Pseudosulfitobacter pseudonitzschiae: one gene and its partner. The protein of the gene in region 2 binds, or shares a complex with, the protein of the main gene of each other region. Links are inferred from orthologs where the notes say so. Each region holds a gene or a part of one and is shown on either strand. Other genes may lie near its edges. The genes, in order: SULPSESMR1_RS10690 and ctaD.

Region 1 (3,263 bases), 1.3 Mb from region 2 along the record:
CGCCAACGATAGTGACCCGTTCGCCGCGTCGGGTCAGGGCGGTCTGGAACAGCTGGCCGATCAACTGCATGGCAAAGTCTTTGAACGCCAGTGTGGGTCCGTGAAACAGTTCCAGCAGAAAATGCCCCTGATCCAGTTGCACCAAGGGCGCGCGCGCGGTGTGGCCAAAGCCTGCATAGGCGCGGTCGATACAGCCGCGAAATTCTGCGTCGCTGAACGTGTCACCGACAAAGGGGCGCATCACACGAAAGGCGATCTCTTCATAACTTTGCCCTTCCATCGCGGCGATGTCGGCCTGCGACAGCGTCGGAATTTCCGATGGCACATACAGGCCACCGTCACGGGCCAGACCGGTCAGCATGGTGTCTTCGAATGTCAGCTCGGGCGCTTTGCCACGGGTCGAGATATATTTCACAAATTGGGCCTTTCTGGTCGGCGGCGGCTGCCGCGCAGGGCAAAAACTAATGTCATCCCGACCCAGATCAGGGCCAGCGAAAACCATGTGATGGCGTATTGCAAGTGATTGTTGGGAATGCCCGCAGTGTCCACAGGCAACGGCGTCACGGGGCCGTCCGGCAGCGACGTTTCGCGTGCAATGATCAACAGCGGTTCGGTGTTCAGTGTCTTTGACATCGCAGGCAGGTCGCGGGCGAACCAGATGTTGGCATTCAGATCCGGCTGCGGTGTAAAGCTGTCGATTTCCTCTGGCCAGTGCAGGTTGCCAGTCACGGATGCAGCACCTGTCGGGGTCGTCACCGCATCACGTTCATCTACGCGCACAAAGCCACGATCGATCAGCACGCGGCGGCCTGCGTCCGTCACCATAGGGGAAATCACACGGTAGCCCGCACCGATCTGTTTCTGGCTGACCAGCACATAGATCACTTGGTCGTCAAAGGTGCCGGTTACGGCGACAGGCAGGTATTTCATGGCCACCGGATCGGCCTGGCTTGGAAGTTCAACAGGTGCTGCGGCAATACGGGTGGTGATGTCAGCCAGCACCGCCTGTTTCCAACTTAACCGCTGGACCTGCCAGACGCCAAGCGAGATCAGGACAGCCGCGCCGCCCAACCCGATGCTGATCAGAAACAGAATGCGTCCCATACCTGTCCTTCAATCCCGTCTTTTGCTGCGCGTCAGAATGACAAAAGGCGCGGGGAACACCACGCGCCTTTCGGGTTTTAGGGATTTGCTGGCAATGTGCAACCGGCCTCGATCTTACGGGCTGGGCACGCCCCACATGTAAACGGCGAAGAACAGGAACAGCCAGACAACGTCAACAAAGTGCCAGTACCATGCGGCCGCTTCGAAACCGACGTGGCGTTCGGGGGTAAAGTGCCCTTTCATCGCGCGGATCAGGCAGACCAGCAGAAAGATGGTGCCGATGACGACGTGGAAGCCGTGGAAACCTGTGGCCATGAAAAAGTTGGAATAAAACTCGTCGCCGCCGAATACCCAGCCTTCGTGCAGCAGATGTGCGTATTCATAGGCTTGCAGCGCGGTGAACGCGACGCCCAGAATGATCGACAGCGCCAGACCTGTGATCAGATCCTTGCGGTTATTTTCGTGGACCAGCGCGTGATGCGCCCAAGTCACGGCACAGCCCGACAGCAGCAAGATCAGCGTGTTGATCAGCGGCAGGTGCAGCGCATCAACCGGAACGATTTCGGGTGCCACGTAAAGCGAACCGGCGTAATCTTCCATCGGGTAGATGGCGTGTTTGAAGAACGACCAGAACCATGCCGAGAAGAACATAACCTCGGACATGATAAACAGGATAAAGCCGTAACGCAGGCCGATCTGCACAACCGGCGTGTGATCGCCAATGTGGCTTTCGTCGATTACTTTGGACCACCAAGCAAACATCACATAAAGGACGCCGGCAAAGCCCACGAGAAACAGATAAGGTGTAACGTCGTGCATCCACAGCACGCCGCCAAACAGCATGGCAAAGGCGGCTACCGCGGCCAGCAGCGGCTCGATCGACGGAGCCAGAATGTGATAGTCATGGTTCTTGGCATGGGCCATGTTCAGTCCCTCAGTTCAGGTTGGTATCGTTGCTCTCTGCGTCAAGGGCGGCATAGCCCTCGGGCAGATCGATTTCGTAGAATGTATAGCTCAGCGTGATCGTATGCACGTATTTTGCATCGCGGTCATCGACAATTTCGGGGTCCACAAAGAAAGTTACGGGCATTTGCACGCGCTCCCCTGGTGCCAGAACCTGTTCCTCAAAGCAGAAACACTGGATCTTGTTGAAATAGCCGCCAGCCGAATAGGGCGCGACGTTATAGCTGGCCGATCCGGCGATGGGGTGGTCGGTGGGGTTATATGCCTCGAAAAAGGCCAGTCCGGTTTCACCGATGCGCAATGTCATCTTGGTTTGGACCGGTTTGAACTGCCACGGCATTTTGCTGTCAACAGAAGCGTCAAAGCGGACCGTAATCTCGCGGTCGAGGACGTGGTCGACGCCCTCGGCGGCGCGGCCCGGTGTGCCACCAAAGCCTGTCACACGGCAGAACCAGTCGTAAAACGGCACCGAAGCCCACGACAAGGCGCCCATGACCAGCACGACGCCGACCAGTTGGACAACCGTGCGCTGTGGCCCTTGCAACCGCTTCATTTCAGCGTCTCCCCGCGTGGCACTTCGAAATCACCGCTGGTGACTTTGGCAACCGTCAGCGCCAGAACCAGCACCACAAACCCCGCCAGCAACAGGCCGACGCCCAAATTGCGGCCACGACGGCGGCCGTGAATTTCGTGTTCAGCTTTCAAAGCCATCCCCAGCCTCCCAGTCCCGAACTGCGCAGCAGCGCCTCGGCCATAATCGCACCGAAGTGCAGAAACAGATACAGCAACGACAGCTTGAAGAACGACTTTTCTACAGCGTAACTGTCGGCTTCTGCTTGTGCCTCGTCACGGAGCCAGATTGCAAAGGCACCTTTGAGGAACAGGGCATTGAGGATCACTGCGGTGGTCAGATAGATCAGACCGCCAATCGAGGTGAACGCGGTGCCCACTGCCAAAACTGCCAGAAGGACAGTATAGGCCAGAATATGTTTGCGGGTCGATTTGCGCCCGTGCGTCACGGTCAGCATCGGCACGCCTGCGTCGTCATAATCCGACTTCATGAACAGCGCCAACGCCCAGAAATGCGGCGGCGTCCAGACGAAGATCAGCGCGAACATCAGCCATGCCTCGACCGACATGGTGCCCGTGGCCACGACCCAGCCGATCACAGGCGGAAAGGCACCCGCCGCGCCACC
Region 2 (3,256 bases):
GATGGCTGTGCTGAAAGCCAAATACACCGGCCAAATGGACTTTGGCAGTGTCGGGTTGATGGTCAAGGACCGTCTGAGCTCCTGACGCGCCCGCGCCGTTCGCAGCGCTTTTCGGAAATACTTGATTTGCCGCCCTGTCCGGGGCGGCAGCACCCTCTAATAGCAAGCTAACGCCGCAAGGCGCGGTTCAGCTCGTCGTACAGGGCGATGCGCTCGTCCTCGGACAAAAATGCGCCGATCTCCACCTCTCGGCCCATCCCTTTGAGCGTGACGTAATGGGGTACCGGACCGTCTTTTTCGTATTTGGTGACTTGGGTCCAGTACCGGTTGCATTCCCATGCTTGCGTATCGCCCTTCGGGTTGGTGCGGATCAGCCGTGCTGTGTCACCTGACAGGGTCAGCACTTCGGTGATCTGGCGGGTGCGGTAATTGTGCTGAAGCGCAAAATAGACGCCCCAGACAGCCAGCAAGATGAACGGCAGCAGCCACCAAAGCAGCCGCGTACCCAGCAGCGGCAGGGTTGGAATCAGCAACAGCGTAAAGGTGGTCAGCACAAAGGCCGCCATCCCGCGTGCGGGCAGCGACTGATGTGGCCATAGGTGCAGTTCTTGGATCGGGGCCGTGGGGGCAGTTGTCCAGTTGTAGGGCATGGCGGGTGCTTTGGTGATTGTGTCTGCGCAAAAGGATAGCACCGCTAAGCGGCGCGGCAATGCGACACGCTGTTTTGTGTCGGGGATGGAGGTGACGGTGGTCAGGTGCGTAGCGCAAGGCATAGAAAAAGGGCCCCGACCGCCGTCGGAGCCCTTCTTTTTGGTTTAAATGGTCCGGCGCTTAGTGGCGCTGGTGGTCCCACTCTTCCTGCTTGGGCAGGATTTCGAACGTGTGCTCGGGTGGCGGGCTGGGCAGTGTCCATTCCAGCGTGTCCGCATATTCGTTCCACGGGTTCGCTTCTGTGACGCGGGCACCTTTCAGCAGTGAATAGATCACGATGCCGAAGAAGAAGATGAACGACGCAAAGGACAGGAACGCACCCCAGCTCGAAACATAGTTCCATGTGGAGAATGCCTCGGGGTAGTCGATGTAGCGACGTGGCATACCCTGACGACCCAAGAAGTGCTGCGGGAAGAAGGTGATGTTCGCACCGATGAACATCATCCAGAAGTGCAGCTTGCCCGCCCACTCGGGGTACATGCGGCCGGTCATTTTTGGGAAGTAGAAGTAGACCCCCGCAAAGATGGCAAACACGGCACCCAGCGACATCACGTAGTGGAAGTGTGCCACAACATAGTATGTGTCATGATAGGCGCGGTCGACTGCGGCCTGGCTGAGGACGATGCCGGTGACGCCGCCCACGGTGAACAGAACCAGAAAGCCAAAGGCCCAGAGCATCGGTGTCTTGAACTCGATCGAGCCCATCCACATGGTCGCGATCCACGAGAACACCTTGACCCCTGTGGGGACCGCGATGACCATCGTCGCAAGCATAAAGTAAGACTGCTGGTTCAGCGACATGCCGACCGTGTACATGTGGTGCGCCCACACGACAAAGCCCAGCACACCAATGGCGATTAGCGCCCAGACCATCGGCAGGTAGCCGAAGATCGGCTTGCGCGAGAAGGTGGCGATGACGTGGCTGATAATGCCAAAGCCCGGCAGGATCACGATGTAAACTTCGGGGTGACCAAAGAACCACAAGATGTGCTGGTACAGGACCGGATCACCGCCGCCGGCAGGATCAAAGAAGGTAAAGCCGAAGTTGCGGTCCATCAGCAGCATGGTGATTGCGCCCGCCAGAACCGGCAGCGACAGCAGGATCAGCCAGCTGGTGACAAAAATCGACCACGAGAACAGCGGCACCTTGAACAGGGTCATGCCAGGGGCACGCATGTTCAGGAAGGTGGTGATCATGTTGATCGCGCCCAGAATGGACGAGGCACCCGAGACGTGAACCGCGAAAATCGCAAGGTCCATCGCCATGCCGCCTTCGCGCACTGACAGGGGCGGATACAGAACCCAGCCCACACCAGCCCCGTGCTGCCCGCCCTCGGAAGGGGCCAGAACCGAACAGACGGCCAATGTTGTACCGGCGACATACATCCAGAACGACAGGTTGTTCATCCGCGGGAACGCCATATCCGGCGCGCCAATCTGCAACGGCATGAAATAGTTGCCAAACCCGCCGAACAGGGCGGGAATCACCACAAAGAACATCATCAGGATGCCGTGGCCGGTGATCAGCACGTTCCAGAGGTGCCCGTTGGGGGTACATACGTCAGACGATGCGATCAGACGCGCGCCTTCCTGACACATGAATTGAACACCGGGGCTCATCAATTCAAGGCGCATATAAACGGTAAATGCAACCGAGATGAAACCGGCGAAAGCCGACACGATAAGGTACAGAATACCGATATCTTTGTGGTTTGTGGACATGAACCAGCGGGTAAAGAACCCGCGTTCGTCGTGATGATCGTGCCCGTGAATGGCTGCGTCTGCCATGCGGTGCCTCCTGCTGAGATGACTGCAGGCCACGCCAAGAACGACGGTGACCCGGATATGGAGTGGTTCTAGTGTGTTGGGGCGGCTGCATCAATGGATGATCTTGCCACATGTGGGGAATAATTGTCGCGGGCAGGGCGCATTCGGACGAAAGCTTTGTATTCTGTGCAAATGCGCTATTTCCTTTCGGGTTCGCGCAGATGGAGAGGATCGCCTTGACCCCGCAGTTGCAAAGACGCCTGTACGGCGCGCTGACAGACGGTGATGCGCAGGCCGGTTCGCGGCAGATCCGCGCCTTTGTCACGCACTTTTCGGCGCTGACCGCATCGAAACTGGCGGGGGGGCTGCTTGATCCCAAGCTGGTGTTGTCGTCGGTGCTGGTGGCATTGGGCGCGCCCGGCGGACTGGTGGGGGCCTTGGTGCCGGTGCGCGAGGCGGGGGCGCTGTTGCCGCAACTGGCACTGGCGGGCTGGATCGAACGCACGGGCCAGCGCAAATGGTTCTGGGCGGTGGGCGCTGTGGGGCAGGGGATTGCCGCACTTGGCATGGCGGTCGCGGCCCTGACACTGGACGGATCGGCGGCAGGTTGGGCGATACTGGCGTGTCTTGCGGTGTTGGCGGTCTGCCGGTCGGCGGGATCAGCGAGTTACAAGGACGTATTGGCGCGCACCGTGGACAAAGGCACGCGTGGCACGGTGTCGGGTCTGGCGGGCACCATTGGGTCGATCGGGGTTTTTGCCTTTGCCATATTGCTCAG

What was found.
Region 1: the proteins of ctaD (region 2) and SULPSESMR1_RS10690 are in contact, whole or in part, in a solved structure (PDB 7CUB), measured with the Escherichia coli proteins. The link is inferred for Pseudosulfitobacter pseudonitzschiae from one-to-one orthologs.

What each region holds. Positions count from the first base shown.
Region 1 is NZ_CP022415.1:2,200,209-2,203,471, forward strand. What follows is about bases 124-3,064. They hold SULPSESMR1_RS10690 (cytochrome c oxidase subunit 3), read right to left. Parts: upstream 2,029-3,064; coding sequence 1,219-2,028; downstream 124-1,218. Other genes in these bases: thrC (threonine synthase), read right to left, coding at 124-415; SULPSESMR1_RS10685 (SURF1 family protein), read right to left, coding at 412-1,104; SULPSESMR1_RS10695 (cytochrome c oxidase assembly protein), read right to left, coding at 2,039-2,620; SULPSESMR1_RS10700 (cytochrome C oxidase assembly protein), read right to left, coding at 2,617-2,778; cyoE (heme o synthase), read right to left, coding at 2,769-3,064. Outside these bases: more of thrC, read right to left, coding at 1-123; more of cyoE, read right to left, coding at 3,065-3,263. UniProt on the Escherichia coli protein: Cytochrome bo(3) ubiquinol terminal oxidase is the component of the aerobic respiratory chain of E.coli that predominates when cells are grown at high aeration.
Region 2 is NZ_CP022415.1:911,569-914,824, forward strand. What follows is about bases 166-3,099. They hold ctaD (cytochrome c oxidase subunit I), read right to left. Parts: upstream 2,500-3,099; coding sequence 832-2,499; downstream 166-831. Other genes in these bases: SULPSESMR1_RS04330 (DUF2244 domain-containing protein), read right to left, coding at 168-650; SULPSESMR1_RS04340 (MFS transporter), read left to right, coding at 2,715-3,099. Also shown: SULPSESMR1_RS04325 (GatB/YqeY domain-containing protein), read left to right, coding at 1-85; more of SULPSESMR1_RS04340, read left to right, coding at 3,100-3,256. UniProt on the Escherichia coli protein: Cytochrome bo(3) ubiquinol oxidase is the terminal enzyme in the aerobic respiratory chain of E.coli that predominates when cells are grown at high aeration.